DNA from 4 places in the Martinezella sp. CNPSo 3890 genome. Region 1 is predicted to be linked to each of the others. Evidence: predicted binding sites of a transcription regulator. Region 1 holds the regulator's gene; each other region holds the start of a gene.
The links. Region 1 encodes LexA, which represses DNA repair genes until DNA is damaged. Its sites were predicted from a motif close to TGTTCNNNNTGTGTTCNG; they were not measured.
Positions count from the first base shown of each region.

Region 2: the regulator LexA is predicted to act here: its motif matches at 2,573-2,590, upstream of AC13RC_RS26825 (helicase-related protein).
Region 3: the regulator LexA is predicted to act here: its motif matches at 2,105-2,122, upstream of AC13RC_RS00420 (ATP-dependent helicase).
Region 4: the regulator LexA is predicted to act here: its motif matches at 2,282-2,299, upstream of AC13RC_RS11580 (ATP-dependent helicase).

Region 1 covers NZ_JBXSOR010000001.1:1,149,340-1,154,357, reverse strand. Annotated here, with positions in the region: gene kdsA (3-deoxy-8-phosphooctulonate synthase) at 1-437, opposite strand, end outside; gene AC13RC_RS05680 (VOC family protein) at 434-1,321, opposite strand; gene lexA (transcriptional repressor LexA) at 1,741-2,463, shown strand; gene AC13RC_RS05670 (ComEC/Rec2 family competence protein) at 2,444-4,912, opposite strand.
Region 2 covers NZ_JBXSOR010000015.1:117,241-122,258, forward strand. Annotated here, with positions in the region: gene AC13RC_RS26825 (helicase-related protein) at 1-2,331, opposite strand, end outside; gene AC13RC_RS26830 (DUF3309 family protein) at 3,599-3,754, shown strand; gene AC13RC_RS26835 (YMGG-like glycine zipper-containing protein) at 3,801-4,055, shown strand; gene AC13RC_RS26840 (hypothetical protein) at 4,203-4,376, shown strand; gene phbB (beta-ketoacyl-ACP reductase) at 4,634-5,018, opposite strand, start outside.
Region 3 covers NZ_JBXSOR010000001.1:82,473-87,490, reverse strand. Annotated here, with positions in the region: gene secD (protein translocase subunit SecD) at 1-999, shown strand, start outside; gene AC13RC_RS00425 (SMP-30/gluconolactonase/LRE family protein) at 1,047-1,922, opposite strand; gene AC13RC_RS00420 (ATP-dependent helicase) at 2,196-4,265, shown strand; gene mmsB (3-hydroxyisobutyrate dehydrogenase) at 4,558-5,018, opposite strand, start outside.
Region 4 covers NZ_JBXSOR010000003.1:343,655-348,672, reverse strand. Annotated here, with positions in the region: gene AC13RC_RS11580 (ATP-dependent helicase) at 1-2,229, opposite strand, end outside; gene AC13RC_RS11575 (efflux RND transporter periplasmic adaptor subunit) at 2,593-3,759, shown strand; gene AC13RC_RS11570 (efflux RND transporter permease subunit) at 3,756-5,018, shown strand, end outside.

The DNA of each region.
Region 1 (5,018 bases):
TGGCCTTTCTTGACGTTGACCACGCGGCCGGTCTTGGCGGCTGCAACCAAAAGATCGGTCTGGCGCGACAGAAAAGCAGGGATCTGCAGGATATCGACCGTCTTGGAAACGATGGCGCACTGCTCTTCCGTATGGATATCGGTCAGAACCGGAAAGCCATATTCCTTCTTCAGGTCTTCAAAGACTTCCAGCGCCTTTTCCAGGCCGATGCCACGCTTGCCTGACAGCGATGTGCGGTTCGCCTTGTCGAAGGAGGACTTGTAGACAAGGCCGATGCCCAGCTTGCCGCAAAGTTCCTTCAGGACGCCGGCAACCATGAACGCATGGTCGCGGCTTTCCATCTGGCAGGGGCCGGCAATCAGCGACAGCTTTGCAGTATTGGAAAAGAGGACCTTGGAGGCACCCTCGCCGACGGTGACTTCCGAATTCGTGCTCATATTATCTCCTCAAAGGCGAACAATGCGCCCTGACCGGGTGCCAACCTCGCCAATAGACGATTGTTCTTACGCGTATAGGTGACGCCGTTAGCAGTGAAATGCGACGATGTCACGGAAAGATCGCGCGTTTTGAAAAGGATTGCACGTGCTCTGAGCCCCGGATCATTCGTGCGAACAGGTAGATCATAGAATGCCTCCATTCCTTCCGGCGTCAAAATCTCCAGATCGGCATTGGCGGCCTTGATCGTCAGGCCAAAGGAATGCTCCATAATGCGCGGGCCACCGACAAGCTCCTCGAAGAAGCCGCGATAGGCCGCCGGCTTCGGCGCGCAAAGCGCTACCCGCGCGATACCAGTCACGCCGTTTTCGTGACGCTCGAGCACACTGCGGTCAGCCGGCAGCGGATTGATGCGCTGACAGCAGAAAGCGAGAAAATCCGGCGCGCGCAGATCGGCGGCGAAGGCAAGACGAAAACCGGCCGTGGTTTCCGTTCCATCCGGCATCTTCATGGGACGGGAGAAATCCAGCATCTGCCCCGCCGAAATCGCAGCTGCTTTGAAGCGCTCGTCATCCGCCACCGCGTCATCCGTACCGAATACCACGGCCGAAAAGCCATTTTCGCCGACCCGGAAGCGATAAGCCTGGTCACGAGCAACGAAAACGTTGCCATCCAAGATGCTCTTTTCGCACTGCTCCATCGATGCCACGCCCAGAGGCTCTAAATAGGTTTTATCGGCAAGGAAGACGCAAGCATTCTGCGTGCCAAAGGGATGGCGCGCATCTGGAGCCACTGTAAAACCGAGCTTGCCGAGGCGCTCGCGTGCCAGAGCGATATCGACGGTCGGCAGCACGAGATGATCCAGCGGATGCGGAGACGAAATCATGGCTTCTCCTGTTTGCTTGCCGAAGCAGATTTGCGCCCATCCCCCGCGCAATTCAAGATGGAAGCATGGAACACCCGGAGCACACGACATGGATCGAAGGCAATCTCGCAAACGTGATTGCTGATTCTCTGCCATGGCTGGCTCATGCAGCCGCGCGGCACGTTCATCCAAATGCTCGGCGCACGGGCTGAACGACAAAGTCTCGGAAGCGAGTAGAGCGGCATTTCTCTTATTTTTCTGCAGGTTAACGGAGACACAGCGCGCCGATGTTCGGAGCCGATCCATTCGCAAATGGTAATTATTTAACTGACCTCACAAGGCTTTACCGAAATTTAAGTACTTGCGGAACACATATGGAACATATAGTGTCCGTTCTGGATTTGTTTCACAGCTTTTCTTGATTCTGGGGTTCCAAGACGATGTTGACGCGCAAGCAGCAGGAACTGCTTCTCTTCATTCACGAACGCATGAAGGAATCCGGGGTTCCGCCATCTTTCGACGAGATGAAGGATGCACTGGATCTGGCATCGAAATCCGGTATTCATCGCCTGATTACGGCACTGGAGGAGCGGGGCTTTATCCGCCGGCTGCCGAACCGGGCCAGAGCGCTCGAAGTCATCAAGCTTCCCGACGCCTATAATCCGAGCCTGCAGCAGCGCCGCGGCTTTTCTCCGAGCGTTATCGAGGGCAGCCTCGGAAAGCCGCAGCCCGTTGCCCCGCCCGCTCCGTCGAAGGTGGCAAATGACGATCACAATGGCTCGGCGTCGGTGCCCGTGATGGGCCGCATCGCTGCCGGTGTTCCGATCTCGGCCATCCAGAACAATACGCACGACATTACCGTTCCCGCCGACATGCTCGGATCCGGCGAACATTATGCGCTTGAAGTTCGAGGGGATTCGATGATCGATGCCGGAATTTTCGACGGCGATACCGTCATCATCCGCAATTCGACGACGGCCAATCCCGGCGATATCGTCGTTGCACTCGTCGACGACGAAGAAGCGACACTGAAGCGCTTCCGCCGCAAGGGTGCCTCCATCGCGCTGGAAGCCGCAAACCCGGCCTATGAAACCCGCATCTTCGGGCCGGACCGCGTCAAAGTTCAGGGCAAGCTCGTTGGCCTTATTCGTCGCTATCACTAACCGGTGAATTGTCGACGACGGGTGACGCTGGCGCAATTGGCGCGTCGAATTTGCCAGTGCGCCAATCATAGGTTCGATGCCTGGTCCATGGACGCTGCGGGTTCTCGAATGCGGCTGAGATAATGGGCCTGTCTGCGGTAAATATCATTTCGATGGAGCCGGTTTTGCGCAATGTCTCACCGGTTATGAGCATCGCTCCGGAACGGCAGTGGTTCAGCCGCATTCGGATTGGCGTTACGACGATATTCGCCATATCGCAGGCTGAGGGTAGATAGGCTGCGTTCTCGATCGTAACCAGTATCGCGCCGTTTTCGAGGATGGCTGCGCACCATGCTCCTTTCTGGCAGGCGAAACTGCCCTGCATGGTACGGTCCAAGGCCTCCTCCATTGCGATACGGACCGCCTTCTGTTCTTCACTGTTCAATCGCTTATAACGATCTGCCTTGCCGATTTGTGGAAGTCGGCTGTCAGCCGGGAGCATGGTCGGAGGCTGATGTTCCGCCGCCACCAGTGCCTTTTGCCATTGTTCGAAAATGAAGGCCTGCGGTCTCTCGCGATTGGTCGCGAGTATATCGTCCTGGCGCAATGCGACCAGGACGCCATCTTCGGAGATCATCAGGTCGGGTTTCGGTACGCCAGATCCGAATGCCGCCAAGCCCATGGACAAGAGCGATAATAGCAGGCCCAGATGGCGAAGCCGGGTCCGTAATATGCTCATGATCAGGAAGCCGATAATGAATGTGGGCATCAGCCAGGCCGGCTGGCGACCGAAGGTGATGTCGCCTCCCCAACCAGCTACGGTTCTTGCGATCACGATAACGAGTTCCAGTCCCTCGCCGGTTACTTTCCAGAAAGGCCCGTCGAGACCGAGCGGCATGAGCAGCATCGCCGCCATGCCGAATGGCATGACGATAAAGGAGACGATGGGCATAGCAGCGAGATTGGCGGCGAGCCCATATGTCGCCAATCGGTGAAAATGCTCGATCGAGAAGATAGCCGTCGACGCGCCGCCGATGAACGAGGTCGACGTCACGCCTGCGAAGAAGCGCATGACGAACAATAGCGGACTTAATAGACGGACGCGCGGCAAAATGTTTTCGCGATGTCGCCGCCGCTTCCATAGCGAATAGCCCGACACCAGCGCCAGCGTCGCCGCATAGGACATCTGGAAACTCGGGCCGAGCACTTGTGACGGCGACAGTACGAGAATGACAATGGCAGAAAGTGCGACGTTGCGCAGACTGATCGATGGCCGATCGAAAAGCACGGCCACGAGCATGATCGCCATCATGATGAAGGCACGCTCGGCGGATACACCGAAGCCGGAGATGAGATAATAGGCCGTTACGGTGAGAAGCGCGCCGAGGGCTGCGAACTTCTTGGTCGGCCAGGCCTGCGCGACACCGGGAAACAGGCTGAACAAGTAGCGTAGGCCGATGTAGAAAATGCCGGCCGACAACGCCATGTTCAGACCGGAAATTGCAATGATATGGGTCAGACCGGCAATTCTCAGCGCTTCGGTCGTATCCTTGGAGATTGCGCGTCGCTCATCGGTGACAAGCGCTGCGGCAAAGGCGCCGGTATCTCCCGGCAAGGTTTGCCTGATCCTGTCGCCTATGCTGTTGCGCAGGCCAGCGAGCCAGATATCGGCCGCATCCAATAACGAGCCGGCCGCGTTGTCACCGGATGGCGACAGCAATTCCGGTGTTCTGTAGGCAAAGCCGTTCGCACCGATACCGTTGAAATAAGAACTGAAGGCGAAATCGTTGAGACCAAGCAAGGCCGGTCCGGCCGGCGGCGTCAACCGCGCCCTACCCTGGATGCGATCACCGAGATCGAACGGCTCCGCCTGCTTGCGCACGAAGATCGTAACCCGCTGCGGCGCGCGGCGAATGGAAGGTTTTTCCGTTGCCTCGACGCGAACGACATAGCGCCAGCGTCCATTGTCATAGGATTCCCGTCGTTCGATCTGACCGGTCACGGTCGTGGTCACGGCCGAATCGAGCATGACGGTAGAAACCCGCCAGCTCTCGCATTGCGCCAGCGCCATGCCCAGGCAAAGGAGCATGCCTGCAAAAAGCAGATGGCGAAACAGCCTGCCTGCCTCCCGCATGAGCGCAAAGCCACAGGTAAAGACCAACAGGCCTGCAAGAACAGCCTGTGGAGGCGGATCGCTGCCAGCCTTGAACCAGAAAATTGCACCAAGGCCCATATAGATCGGCGCAAGCAGGACCGCGCGACCATGGGCCGCCTCCTCTTCGATCAATCCGAAGGTGCCAAGTCGAATGCGGCTTGATACCCGCAATAGCCGGGATGTCAGCCGCGTCTGGTCCTGCGTCCGTTCCCGTCGCTGCACTTCGGCGGGCAAGATATTCGTGGCAACAACAGGGCGAGGCTGCGAGAGCGCAGCAACGTCCCCACCTTCTTTCTGCTGCTCGGATGCCTCCAAATTAGGCACTCGCCGCCGTCCTCACGCAAAACTACAGCTTTTGCGCGATTTTTGCCGTCAGCAGGCGGTGAATTCAACCAAAATCGACGCAAGCAGGGCTCAATTG
Region 2 (5,018 bases), on a different contig from region 1:
GCCGTCGGGGCGCGAAGCCTGGCCAGGCTTCCACTGCAGGAGCGGACGAATGAGGTCCGCCAAGCGCTCCAGAATGTCGATACGCACCGCGCGCTTGCCGAGGAACCGGAAGCCTGCAAGCTTGTAGAATGTGCGCTCATATCCAGGATCGGTAACGACCGAGGTACGGCCGGCAGCTAGAACCGGAATCAGATCGCCATAGCCGGGCTTGTCCAGGCCGTCATTCTTCAGTGCCCAGAGCAGCGTAATGAGCTCGGCCGGAGCGGGTTTCAGAAGGGCGGGCACGAAAATATGGTAGGCGCCAAAGCGAACGCCGTAGCGGCGCATCGAGGCACGCCCGTCCTGATCCAGCGACTTCACTTCTTCCGTAACGTCGCGGCGGAACAGAACGCCGAGATTCTCCACCAGCTGGAAGGCCAGTCCCTTGGCAAGGCCCTGCAGATCTTCGGCGCGCTGGAGATCGTCCAGCGGCTTCAGGACGGTGCTGATGTGGTGATTCACGAAACGTTCAATACGAGCGGCGACATGATCGCGCGCATTGCCGGTCAGCTGCTCGTCGGCGAGCAGGATGACGCGCGGACGCATGACATGATCGCTGCCTGACAGGCGCGCGACGGGATCGCCGAGCCAGCGCACGAGGCCATCGGCACTGATCGCGAGATCGCCGTTGCCGGCCGCATGCAGACGTGCGGCACGTGCCTCGAATTCCAGCGCCAGCGCCTTTTGCGAGGCCGTCTGGACGGCCTTGGCATCAGGCCCTTCGGTCCCTGCGATAGGCGTGAACCGGAATCCGGTCAACTGTCCCACATGATGTCCCTCAACGAAGACATCTCCATTCACACTGATTTCAGCTTCCAGCATCGCATTCTCTCTCAGGCGCTTCATGAGCACAGATGTCCTGCGATCAACAAAGCGTTTCGTCAACCTCTCATGTAACGCGTCGGACAATCGATCTTCGATTTCCCGCGTCTTTTCTTGCCAGTGTGTCGGATCGGCAAGCCAGCCAGGCCGGTTCGACACATAGGTCCAAGTCCTTATCTGCGCGATTCGCGCCGAAAGCGTGTCGATCTCGCCGTCCGTCCGATCGGCGCGATGCACCTGTTCGGCCAGAAAATCCTCTTTCACCGTGCCATAGCGCACGAGATCGGAAAAGAGGGCGGCAATGAGATCGGCGTGCTGGGCAGGCGTGATGCGCCGATAGTCGGGAAGCGCACAGGCCTCCCACAATTTCTCAACCCGAGCCGGGTTGCTGGCAAGATCGACTATCTCCAGATCGCGTGACAGATATTCCAACGCCTGCTGGTCTACCGCAGGCAGCGCCCGCGTCAAGCCCTGCACGCGAGGCGCGTCTTCCAAACTTGCACGCAACGCCGCGATCGAAGCGAAATCCAGATCCTTGCTGCGCCATTGCAGCACCTTGACCATATCGAATTCGTGTCCCTCGATCCGGCGCACCAGCTCGTCATCGAACGGGTCCACCTGCCCCGTCACCCCGAAAGTGCCATCCTTAAGGTGACGGCCGGCACGACCTGCGATCTGGCCAAGCTCGGCCGGATTGAGGTTGCGGAACTGATAGCCGTCGAACTTGCGGTCCTGGGCGAAGGCGACATGATCGACATCGAGGTTGAGCCCCATGCCGATCGCATCTGTCGCAACCAGATATTCGACATCACCTTCCTGATAGAGGGCCACCTGCGCATTGCGGGTACGTGGACTGAGCGCCCCGAGAACGACGGCCGCGCCACCGCGCTGGCGGCGGATAAGCTCGGCGATCGCATAGACCTCGTCGGCGGAAAAGGCGACGATCGCCGTGCGCTGCGGCAGGCGCGTGATCTTCTTCTGCCCGGCGTAGAAGAGATGCGACAGCCTGGGCCGTTCGAGAACCGTAATTCCTGGCAGAAGCTGTTCGAGAATCGGCCGCATGGTGCCGGCACCAAGCAGCAGGGTTTCATCGCGGCCGCGCAGATGCAGGATACGGTCGGTGAAGATATGCCCGCGCTCTAGGTCACCGGCAAGCTGCACCTCGTCAATGGCGACGAAGGAAGCGCGCGTCTCGCGCGGCATGGCCTCGACGGTGCAGACCGAATAGCGCGCATTGGGTGGCGATATTTTTTCCTCGCCGGTCACGAGCGCGACATTGTGTGCCCCGACCTTTTCGACGACGCGCGTATAGACCTCGCGGGCAAGCAGCCGCAGCGGCAGGCCGATCACGCCGCTGCCGTGTGCCACCATGCGCTCGATAGCATAATGGGTTTTGCCGGTATTGGTTGGTCCGAGCACCGCGGTTACGCCGCGTCCGCTCAGGATCATGGGCTGCGAAGTCTGAGTCATAGGTCCGTGCATGGGCGAGAAACTACCGTCTTCCGATCAGCATGTTCCTCCTGGAGGAAACGAACAGATGACGACCATATGTGACAAAGGCAAGACCCGAATGAAAAAACAGATACGACAACAACCGATTTCATATTTGATCGTCTCAACCGTAAGATACATTTCAGCTGCATCCCATGCGAGTCCCGGCGATTCCGGAACAGCTTGAGAACGAATCGGAGACGAATCGCTGACTCCGCTGCGTTCTTCATTTGTTCACGACTACATATGGATTTCAATGAAAAGATTCACACCAAATGCTGAATCTTGTTTACGCAGCTTTTCCAAGGCAAAAGGAGTCAAGCGGAGAATGCACAGCCAGCGAAATTTCCCATCGCATTATGGTTAATGATTTGTAAATAATGAAGTTTCGCGTGAATCAAGGGATCGCGTTAACATCCGGGCCAAAGCCGGAACGAATCGGAGACGAATCGCAGATTCCAGGCGGTTCCGTTTCTGTTCTCCACAATATCTAGTGCTTCCCTGGCACGGACATACCGGACTCTGAATGGTTGAGCCCTGAATTACAGCCGAATCAGCGATTGTGATTAACCTTTTAACGAGCGCAGCTATAACGAATCAACAAATACACGCAAAAGCTGCAGCCATTAACACATCGATCAAAGCCGGAACGAATCGGTGACGAATCGCGGATAGGGGCAGGTATCGTATTTGTTCACGGCTACATATTGTATTTCGTCGGAACAGCATCGCGAAATAGCACTGCCCTGAATAGACGAGCCTCCCACAAACCTGCCGCAAATTAACCAATCGCCTGGCGAAAACACCATCTGTGCGGTTCACCTGTGCTCCGCTTCGCCCTTCCGGCACCGGCGACGGCGCACCTGGAGGAGGCTCGCGGTTAGCCCAAGTCCAAATAGAGAACGAATCGCCGACGAATCACAGACATCTGGCCTTTCCCGTTTCGTTCACCACAACCCATTGTATTTTAATCATATTTTAACCATACAAACGGATCTCTCATCGCCCCGGCGACGGCCATATGAGGTTGCCGCACTAACGTTTCCCTAAGAGCCCAGGCCCCTGCGTACTCGCATTTTTATTTCTTAGCCGGAACAATTATCGAGCACGCAAGTTTATCTGCACAGAATTGCGGAACTCAGCCTGTTCCTGGATATGGATTTGAGCTGGAGCGCTGGAAGGATAACGTCGGATCGGAAGCGATATTGGCGTTATATTCAAGCGATCGACATGGAGGAGACACATCATGCTTGGTACGGTATTGCTTGTGATACTGATTCTGCTGCTGATCGGCGCACTACCCAGCTGGGGTTACAGCCGGTCATGGGGATATGGCCCATCGGGCGGTCTCGGGCTTGTTCTCGTCATTGTCCTCATTCTGTTATTAATGGGACGGATCTGATCCGCAGGTTATTGTTCAAACCTCGCAACACTAGGGAGCTAACACCATGAAGAAGATCATCGTCGCGATCGCCCTCCTCGGCGCATTGGCGTCGTGCACGGCAACGGAAAAAGGCACAGCCATCGGCGCCGGTACCGGCGCGCTAGTCGGCGGCGTAGCCACGCATAGCTGGGGTGGCGCCGCTGTCGGCGCAGTCGCTGGCGGCGTGGTCGGCAATCTCATCGGACGCTCGGAAGATCGTCGCGGATATTGCATCTACCGCGACCGGTATGGTCACCGTTACGAAGCTCGCTGCCGCTAAAGCCGGCATCGCCTGACCGATCGTCCTTTACGGCCGGTCAGGACCCGTTCTGGAACAAACTCACGGAACAACCGTTCCCTCAGGAAAATCGTCTTCCCGCGCCAACGACCGCGGGAAGGGGCAGTGTTTTGAGAAAGGAACGGCATCATGGCCGCAATCATCGCAAGCATTGCAGCACTCGTGCTCATCGGCACGACTTTCTACGCCCTCGCCAGCGCGGCAAGAGCACGCGGCAAGGAAAAGCAGCAGGTCACACTTGAAGCCGTCGTTCTAGAATTCAAGCCACGGCAGCGACAGCAAGCAAATTCAAACCGGGGATGATTGCACGCCGGGACTGGGAACTCTTAATCCGCCCCTAGAGCCAGATGATTTTAGGTCGAGTCGGCCTAAAATCTGAATCCACTCTGGAATCTGAGAAGTAGGCGTGATGTCGTCCGAAAATCCCCTGATACTTTTCGGCATCTGGCTCCAAAACGGCCTGAAGCGGCTCAGCCTCCCGCAAGAGTTCCAAGCCGCTCCAATCTCATTGCCTTTACGCAGCTTCGCGCGGGAAAGCCCTGCGCTTCTTCTGGAATTGCTTATACGAAGAGCTGGCCGCCATTGGCAGATATGGTCGATCCCGTGATGAAACCGGCATCGTCGCTGGCGAGGAAAACCGCGATACGGGCGATTTCCTCAGGCTCGCCGAGGCGCCCAACGGGGATCTGCGGGATGATGCGCTCGTTCAGCACTTTCTCCGGCACCGCCAGCACCATCTCAGTACCGATATAGCCAGGGCAAATCGCGTTCACGGTAATGTTCTTGGCGGCCCCTTCTTGGGCAAGCGCCTTGGTGAAGCCGAGATCCCCTGCCTTGGCGGCGGAATAGTTCGCCTGGCCCATCTGCCCCTTCTGGCCGTTGATCGAAGAGATATTGATGACGCGGCCGAAGCTGCGGTCGCGCATGCCCTGCCAGACCTGATGC
Region 3 (5,018 bases), 1.1 Mb from region 1:
AAGGTGATCAACATCAGGCCGCTGATCCCCTTCAGCCCCTATGACAAGCACATCCAGTTCATGAAGGCCCGCTTCTTCGGCGTCACCGTCTCGGCGATCCTGTCGCTTGCCTCGGTGGTCCTGTTCATCCATCCGGGCCTCAACTACGGCGTCGATTTCCGAGGCGGCATCCAGATGTCGGTCAAGACCAAGGACGCGGCCGATCTGGCGACGTTCCGCGAGGGCCTGAACACGCTTGGCCTCGGCGAAATCGCACTGCAGTCCTTCGGCGACAATAACAGCCTCCTTGTCCGCGCCCAGCGCCAGGACGGCGGCGAAGAGGCGCAGACGGCGGCAGTGACCAAGCTCAAAGCCGAAATCGTCAAGATCGACCCGAGCGCGACCATCGAAGGCACCGATGTCATCGGTCCGAAGGTTTCGGGCGAGCTTGCCTGGGCCGGCATCCTGTCGGTCGTGATCGCCAGCCTGGCGATGCTGTTCTACATCTGGTATCGCTTCGAATGGCCGTTCGCGGTCGGCGCCATCGTGACGCTGGTGCTCGACGTCACCAAGGCGATCGGCTTCTTCGCGATCACCGGCCTCGATTTCAACCTGACAGCCATCGCCGCGATCCTGACGCTTGTGGGATATTCGGTGAACGACAAGGTCGTGGTCTATGACCGCATGCGTGAAAACATGCGGCTTTACAAGTCGATGCCGCTGCGCGACATCATCGACAAATCGATCAACGAGACCCTGGCGCGAAGCCTCTATACCAACGCCACCGCCTTCCTGGCGCTGGTGCCGATGGCAATCTGGGGCGGCAGCGCCGTCTCCAGCTTCGCGATCCCGATGGTGTTCGGCATCCTCGTTGCCGGCGCCTCGTCGGTCTTCATCGCGGCACCGATCCTGCTGTTCCTCGGCGACTGGCGCCGCCGTCATGCCAAGCCGGTTGCCAATGATACGGCATCGACAGACGGCAAGTCCGGTAAGGACAACAAGCAGATTCCTGCCGCATAATAAATGAAAAGAGGACATGCCCGCCTTCCGGGCATGTCCTCCACCGCCTACGAAATCGGCGGCATATGCAAAGGCAAGCCCGGACGCGGCGCCGTAATCTTTTCCACGACACCGTTTTCCTGTTCGCTGACGAGCAGATGTTTGCCGTCCACGGTAAAAGCAATATTAGCTGGGCGCGCGCCGTCCGTGCGGATATGACCGGCCATTTTTCCCTCGGCGTCCACCATGGAAATTTCACCCAGGCCGTACATGGCGCAGTAAAGCATGCCACTGCGATCAAAGGCGAGGCCGGCCGGCCCGCGCAGCGCGTTCACGGCGGGCGATGTCATCGACTGGACAAACATTTCCTGCCTGCCGCCAACGACCTGCCGATAGATTTTTCCAGTCAGTGTTTCACTATAATAGAGCAATCCATCGGCATCGAAGGCAATACCGCTCGCAAAGAGCAGACCGGCTGCGAGGACACGGATGACCCGTCCCTCAGCCGGATCGATCTGATAGACGCAGCCATTATAAGCCGCCTTGAAGAAATCGGGATGGATGTGGCCGCCTTCGAGAAGATTGGCAAGACGGATGCCGGAATCAGTCATGTAAAGCAGGCCGTCGGGTCCGAAAGCGAGTGCATTCGGATGCAGAAAGGGACCATCCGCGCTACCCTCGATGACTTGCAGGACGCGGCCTTGCGCCGATAATCTGACAAGAGAATTCTCCGGGCCGTTGGCTACCCAGAAACATCCGTCGCCATCGACCGCAATCCCCATCGGCCGGCCGCCGACCCGGCAAAGTTCCTGCGGTACGCCGCTTGCGTCGAAAAGTTTCAGACAGCGGCGACTGGCATCCATTTCCACGACCGCCAGGCGGCCGTCCGGCAAAGCCACGAGGCCGCTAGGCAGACGCAGCCCGGTGGCAATCGTTTCGTTCATGTTTTGAAACCTTCATTCTACGCATTACGAAGCCCCAAAAACTCAAAATGCTGCGCCGGAATGATACATAAGCACGAAGAAGATCCTTTTCGAGCCGGACGAGTGCAAATCCGGATAAGATTCTTGCGCCGGAGGTCACATCCGCGTGCAGGCCCTGTTCATCTTGACAGGCTTTGGCGATTCGGAACATCCATAGAACGTCCCTATATTTTCGCGCTTGCGATTCGCCGCATGCCGCGCTCCGCCTGCTGCCGGAGGTACTCAGGAGAGTTGATGACCGCCGCCTATCTGGAAAAGCTGAACCCGGAGCAACGGCTGGCGGTGGAACATGGCACGACGGCAGGCGACGGTCATATTGCCGGGCCGCTGCTCGTCATCGCCGGGGCCGGCTCCGGCAAGACGAATACGCTTGCCCATCGCGTCGCGCATCTAATCGTTAGAGGTGCGGACCCGCGCCGCATCCTGCTGATGACCTTTTCGCGCCGCGCTGCCGCCGAGATGGGCCGTCGCGTCGAGCGGATCTGCCGCGAGGTGCTGGGCGCGAATGCCGGCATTAACGCCGACGCGCTGGCATGGAGCGGCACGTTCCACGGTATCGGCGCACGTCTGCTCAGGGACTATGCCGAGCAGATCGGCATCGATCCGGCCTTCACGATCCACGACCGGGAAGACAGCGCCGACCTGATGAATCTTGCACGCCATGATCTCGGCTTCTCGAAGACGGAGAACCGCTTCCCGACCAAGGCGACATGCCTTGCGATCTATTCGCGCTCCGTCAATGCGGAAGCGCCGCTCGACGGCGTGCTGCGGGATTACTTCCCGTGGTGCGCCATGTGGGAGCAGCAGCTGCGTGATCTCTTCGCCTCTTATGTCGAGGCGAAACAGGCGCAGAACGTGCTCGATTATGACGACTTGCTGCTCTATTGGGCGCATATGCTGCAAGAGCCGCTGATCGCCGAGGATATCGGCAGCCGCTTCGACCATGTGCTTGTCGACGAATATCAGGACACCAACCGGCTGCAGTCCTCCATTCTGCTGGCTCTCAAGCCCGATGGCCGCGGACTGACCGTCGTCGGTGACGATGCGCAGTCGATCTATTCCTTCCGCGCCGCGACCGTGCGCAACATTCTCGACTTCCCGAAAGCCTTCACGCCCTCGGCCGATATCGTGACGCTCGACCGCAACTACCGTTCGACGCAGCCGATCCTTGCTGCCGCCAATGCTGTAATCGATCTCGCCTCGGAGCGCTTCACCAAGAACCTGCGCACCGAACGGCAAAGCACGGAACGGCCGCGGCTGGTGACGGTGCGCGACGAGGCCGATCAGGCGCGCTACATCGCCGATCAGATACTGGAAAATCGTGAGGGCGGCGTAAGGCTGAAGCAACAGGCAGTGCTATTCCGTACCTCCAGCCATAGCGGCCCGCTGGAAGTGGAACTCACCCGGCGCAACATTCCCTTCGTCAAGTTCGGTGGGCTGAAGTTCCTCGATAGCGCTCATGTCAAGGATATGCTGGCGGCGCTTCGCTTCGCCCAGAACCCGCGCGATCGCGTCGCCGGCTTCCGCCTGATGCAGCTCTTGCCCGGCGTCGGCCCCTCCACGGCGCAGCGCGTGCTCGACCAGATCGGCGAAGAGGCAAGCCCGATTACCGCACTCACCGAACTGCCGCCACCGCCGCGCACGGGCGACGACTGGACCGCCTTTGTCGAGACGATGCGGGAGGTCAAAAGCGGCAAGGCCGGCTGGCCGGGGGAAATCGGCCTGGTTCGCCAATGGTACGAGCCGCATCTGGAACGCGCGCATGAGGATGCCGCGACCCGCCAGGCGGATCTCGTCCAGCTCGAACAGATCGCCGCGGGCTACGGCTCGCGCGAGCGCTTCCTCACGGAATTGACGCTTGATCCGCCTGACGCCACCAGCGATCAGGCCGGCGTGCCGCTGCTGGACGAGGACTACCTGATCCTGTCGACTATCCATTCCGCCAAGGGCCAGGAATGGACGAAGGTCTTCATCCTCAACGCCGTCGACGGCTGCATCCCCGCCGATCTCGCGGTCGGATCATCGGCCGAGATCGAGGAGGAACGGCGGCTGCTCTACGTCGCGATGACGCGGGCGAAGGACAATCTCGACCTCGTCATTCCGCAGCGCTTCTTCGTGCACGGCCAGCATGCGCAGGGCGACAAGCATGTCTTTGCCTCGCGCACCCGCTTCATTCCGGCAACCTTGCTACAGTTCTTCGAGGTTTGCGGCTGGCCGCAGGCGCGGGCTGAAAGTGCCGCCGCTATCCGAGCGCGAGAGGTGCGTGTCGATGTGGGGGCGCGGATGCGGGGCATGTGGCGGTGAATTGGGGTTATTGAGGCCGGGCGGGTCAGGCATGTTCTTCGATGCCGCCTCCGCAAGTTCCTTCTCCCCTCGGGGAGAAGGTGGCCCGAAGGGTCGGATGAGGGGGTGACGGATTTGAATACGCGGGCTTTCGTGCTCTTGGCGGCCCCCTCATCCGCCTGTCGGCACCTTCTCCCCGAGGGGAGAAGGGGTGCGTAGCAACGACCTCATTTCATATGCGATTCCCCTGCCGCGGGCGGGGGGAGGGTCGGGTGAGGGGCAGCCCTGCACCCGGCTAACTATCCAGCCATCCTCACTTGGCCTCGCGAAACATCTCGATGATTGCCGAAAAATCGCGGCCGCCATTGCCGAGCTTTTCGAAGAGCGCGTAGAGCTGCGCCGCCTCTGCGCCCAGCGGTGTTGACGCGCCGCTGGAGAGTGCCGCTTCCTGAGATAGCCGTAGATCCTTGAGCATCAACGCCGCCGCAAAGCCGGGCTTGTAATCATTGTTGGCCGGAGATGTCGGCACAGGACCGGGCACCGGGCAATAAGTATTGATCGACCAGCACTGACCAGAGGAAGTCGAGGCGACATCGAAGAGAGCCTGATGAGAGAGGCCGAGCTTTTCGCCAAGCACGAAGGCCTCGCAGACGCCGATCATCGAGATACCGAGGATCATGTTGTTGCAGATCTTCGCCGCCTGGCCGGCTCCGGCCTCGCCGCAATGAACGATCTTCTTGCCCATCACCTCGAGCAACGGCTTGGCGGCAGCAA
Region 4 (5,018 bases), on a different contig from region 1:
GCCGGAGCGGCTGCCCCAGTTGTCGCGGGTCGCATCGTTGCGGTTGGCCTGGGCGCGCTTCCAGCCGGGCGTGGAATAGGTGTTGGCGAAGGGATCGGCCTTGTCGAAGCGGGACTGGCCATATCCGCCGCGGCCATATCCGCCATAGGACTGCTCTACTTCGGCGACCTGAACATGCGTTTCCGGCAGTTCGTCAAGGAAGCGGGAGGGGATCGTCGATTGCCATAGGCCGTGGATGCGGCGGTTGGAGACGAACCAGATGTGGCAGCGGCGCTTGGCGCGGGTGATGCCGACATAGGCGAGGCGGCGCTCTTCCTCGAGGCCGGCGCGCCCGCTTTCGTCGAGTGAGCGCTGATGCGGAAACAGGCCTTCCTCCCAGCCGGGCAGGAACACCGTGTCGAATTCCAGACCCTTGGCGGAGTGCAGCGTCATGATGGAGACGGCGTCGAGATTTTCGTTCTGCTCGGCATCCATAACAAGGGCGACGTGTTCGAGGAAGCCGCGCATGGATTCGAAGCTGTCCATGGAACGGATGAGTTCCTTGAGGTTTTCAAGCCGCCCCGGCGCTTCCGCCGATTTGTCGTTCTTCCACATGTCCGTATAGCCGGATTCTTCGAGGATTTGCTCGGCAAGCTCGGTATGCGGCGTATTCTCGAGCAGGCCCTGCCAGCGGCGGAAGGATTGCACGACGTCGAACAGCGCCTTGCGCGCCTTCGGCTTCATCTCATCCGTCTCGATGATGTCGGCCGCTGCCGCCAGCATCGGGATATCGCGCACGCGGGCATAATCATGCAGCGCACGGACAGTGGTGTCGCCGAGACCGCGTTTTGGCGTATTGATGATGCGTTCGAAGGCGAGATCGTCGGCCGGCTGGCAGACTAGGCGGAAATAGGCCATGGCGTCGCGGATTTCGAGGCGCTCGTAGAAGCGCGGACCGCCGACGACGCGATAGTTCAGGCCGAGCGTCACGAAACGATCTTCGAACTCGCGCATCTGGAAGGAGGCGCGCACGAGAATGGCGATGTCGTTGAGATTGTGCTTGTTGCGCTGCAGCTGCTCGATCTCTTCGCCGATGGCGCGCGCTTCCTCCTCGGAATCCCAGGAGGCGTGCACTTGCACCTTGATGTCGTCGGGGTCGGAGCGGTCGGTGAACAGTGTCTTGCCGAGCCGGCCTTCATTATGGGCGATCAGATGCGCGGCGGCACCGAGAATATGCTCTGTGGAGCGATAGTTCCGCTCGAGCTTGATGACCTTGGCGCCCGGAAAATCCTTCTCGAAGCGGAGAATGTTGTCCACCTCCGCGCCGCGCCAGCCATAGATCGACTGGTCGTCGTCACCGACGCAGCAGACATTCTGCGGCTCGCCTTTCTGCCGCTGCGCCAGCAGGCGCAGCCACATATATTGCGCCGTGTTAGTGTCCTGATACTCATCGACCAGGATGTAGCGGAAGCGCTGGTGATAATCCTTGAGGATATCAGGATTCTGCCGGAACATATTGATCGGATGCAGCAAAAGGTCGCCGAAGTCGCAGGCGTTCAGCGTCTTCAGGCGGTTCTGATAGGCGGCATAGAGCTCGCGGCCTTTGCCATTGGCAAAAGCGCGGGCGTCACCCTCCGGAATATCGGCGGGGCTGAGGCCCTTGTTCTTCCATGTGTCGATCATGCCGGCAAATTGCTTGGCCGGCCAGCGCTTGTCGTCGAGCCCTTCGGCCTGGATCAGTTGCTTGATCAGACGGACGACATCGTCGGTATCGAGAATGGTGAAGCTCGAGGTGAGGCCGACCAGTTCCGCATGACGACGCAACAGCTTCACACCGATCGAGTGGAAGGTGCCGAGCCAGGGCATGCCTTCGACCGCGCCGCCGACCAGCAGCGCGATACGTTCCTTCATCTCGCGAGCCGCTTTGTTGGTGAAGGTGACGGCGAGGATTTGGCTGGGGAAGGCGCGGTTGGTGGACAGGATATGCGCGATGCGCGTCGTGAGCACTCGCGTCTTGCCGGTGCCGGCGCCGGCAAGCACCAGCACGGGGCCGTCGAGCGTTTCCACGGCTTCCGCCTGTTCTGCATTGAGGCCTGAGAGATAATCGGGCCGGCGGCCGCTGTCGCGTGCTGCCATGGCGCGGGCCGCAATGCCGCCGCCAATGCTGCCGGCAGCCGGCGCGGAACGGCGCGGCGCCACGTGCTCCGGCTCCTCGTCAAAGAAGGGAATATCGTCATGTCCAATGGTCATGCCGCCCAATGTAATGATTCTACCCCGAAAGGCAAAAGAAACGGGCCGAAACTAGAACAAAAAGTGCACATTCACAGGGCATAAGACTCGATCGACGGCTGTTTTCATGTGGAAATGGGTCGGCCCATTCACCGGGTAAAACGTCTCGTTGTCCGCACTAAGATTACAACTTTGTCATAATCTGTGGCGAAACTTGCGGCATATGCTCAAAAACACGATATTGCAGCAAATCGGGCACAATCTTGCTTTATGGAGCCGTCCGAGCCGAAATTGACCCCCGGTTAAGTGCGCTGGGTGGATGAGGGGTCACAAAAACCAACGACGCGATTTCATCGCCTCTGACACAACGAGCCGGAGACGTGCATGACCGCCTGGAAGCAGCTTTCCTTGTCTTTTTTCTTGCTGGCAGCTGGCATCGCCGCTGTCGTGGCCTTCATGCCCAGCGCAGCGGGCCTGCTGCAGAAGGTCGGCGTTCCCGAGACTGTCGTGGCCTGGATTGCTCCGCGCGATGGCGCGGCGGACGGAAAGTCGGAGACGCGGGCAAGCTCCGGTGGACGGCGCGGTCAGAACATACCGCTTGTCGTCACCGAGCCGGTGGTCAGCGGTGTTGTTAACGATCGCCTGAGCGCGATCGGTACCGGCGACGCCATCCGTTCGGTCGTCGTCATGCCGCAAGCGGCGGGTACGATCCGGGAAATTCTCATCAAGTCAGGCGACAGGGTGAAGCAGGGGCAGGTGCTGGCGCGTCTCGACGACGACGAGCAGATCATCGCTCGCGGCCAGGCGGAAGTGGCGCTGAAGAGCGCTGTCGAAAAATCCCAGCTCTACCGCAATATCAAATCCACAGTCTCGCGTATGGATGTTTTCGACGCCGAGATCGTGGAGCAGGGCGCAAAGCTGGCGCTGCAATCGGCCGAGCTGGCGCTGAAGCGCCGCGATGTGGTCGCACCGATCGACGGGATTGTCGGTATCGTGCCTGTGGTCGTCGGCGACAATGTGACGACAACGACCAATATCGTGATGCTAGACGACCGCTCGGAAATCCTGGTGGATTACTGGGTGCCGGAGCGCTTCGCCAACACAGTCAAGGTCGACCAGCCGGTGGAAGCGACGTCGGTGGCATTGCCGGGGCGCGTATTTTCGGGCGTTGTCGAGGCAGTCGACAATCGTGTTGACGGTGCAAGCCGGACGCTGCGCGTGCGCGCTCGCATCGATAACGCCTCCGATGTTCTGCGCGCCGGCATGTCCTTCAATGTCGGCATGCGCTTTGCCGGCGAATCCTATCCCTCCGTCGATCCGCTCGCCGTCCAATGGGATGGGGCGGGTGCGCATGTCTGGCGCGTCGTTGACGGCAAGTCCTCGAAGGTGCGCGTCAGCATCGTGCAGCGCAATCCGGATGCGGTGCTGGTCCGCGGCGATCTCCGCAATGGCGATCTCATCGTCATCGAAGGATTGCAGCGCGTGACCGAAGGTGGCGAGGTTCGCTTTGCCCGCGATGTCGCTCAAGCCAAGGAGGTCATCACCCAATGATGACCGATGGCAACGATGTGGCGGATGCCGGCTCGGCAGCGGCCAAGCAATCCTTTACCGCGCTCTTCGTGCGCCGGCCGATCCTGGCGCTGGTCTTCAACACGCTGATGGTCGTCGCCGGTCTTGCCGCCTATTTCGGCGTCGAAGTGCGAGAACTGCCCGATGTCGACCGTCCGGTCGTGACCGTCAGGACCGTATTCGATGGCGCATCGCCGCAGACGGTGGATCAGGAGCTGACGAAGATCATCGAAGGGGCGGTTGCCCGCGTCAGCGGCCTGAAGTCGGTTTCCTCCAGTTCCTCCTTCGGTCAGAGCCGGGTAACGCTCGAATTTTCCGACGCGACCGATCTTTCGGTTGCCGCCAATGATGTCCGCGACGCCATCGGTCGCATCACCGAACAATTGCCCGATCAGGCGGATGCGCCTCAGATCGTCAAGGCGGATTCGGATTCGCAGCCGATCATGCGGCTTGCCGTCACCTCGACCACGTTGACGATGGATGACCTGACGCAGCTGGTCGACAAGGAGATCACCGACCGGCTGGCTTCGGTCGAGGGCGTCGCCGATGTCGAGCTTTACGGCGATCAGGAGAAGATCTTCCGCATCGATGTCGATCAGGCCGCCCTTGCGAGCCGAGGCCTCACCATCGGCGACCTGACGACGGCGCTTGCGACCGCAGCACTCGATGTACCGGCCGGATCGCTGAAGAGTGCGCGGCAGGATATCGTCGTGCGCGCCACGGCGGCACTACAGACGCCGGAGGATTTCTCCCGGCTGATCATCAAGAACCGCGTGCGGCTTTCCGATGTCGCCACCGTGACGCTCGGACCGAGGGACGGCACGACCGCGCTGCGTTCGAACGGCGTGCAGGGCGTTGGTCTCGGCATCATCCGTCAGGCGCAGTCGAATACCTTGAATATTTCCGAAGGCGTGAAGGCCGTCGTCGCGCAGCTGTCTAAATCGCTGCCCGAGGGTACGCGCATCGTCATCACCAGCGACGATGCCCTGTTCATTCAGGGAGCGATCCACGAGGTCGTGCTGGCGCTCGTCCTGTCGGCGTTGATCGTCACCGCAGTCATCTATCTCTTCCTGCGCGACTGGCGGGCGACGCTGATACCGGTCGTCACCATGCCGGTGGCGCTGATCGGCACGCTTGCCGCGCTCTACATGGTCGGTTTCTCGGTCAATATCCTGACGCTGCTGGCAATCGTGCTTGCGACCGGCCTCGTGGTCGATGACGCCATCGTCGTGCTCGAGAAT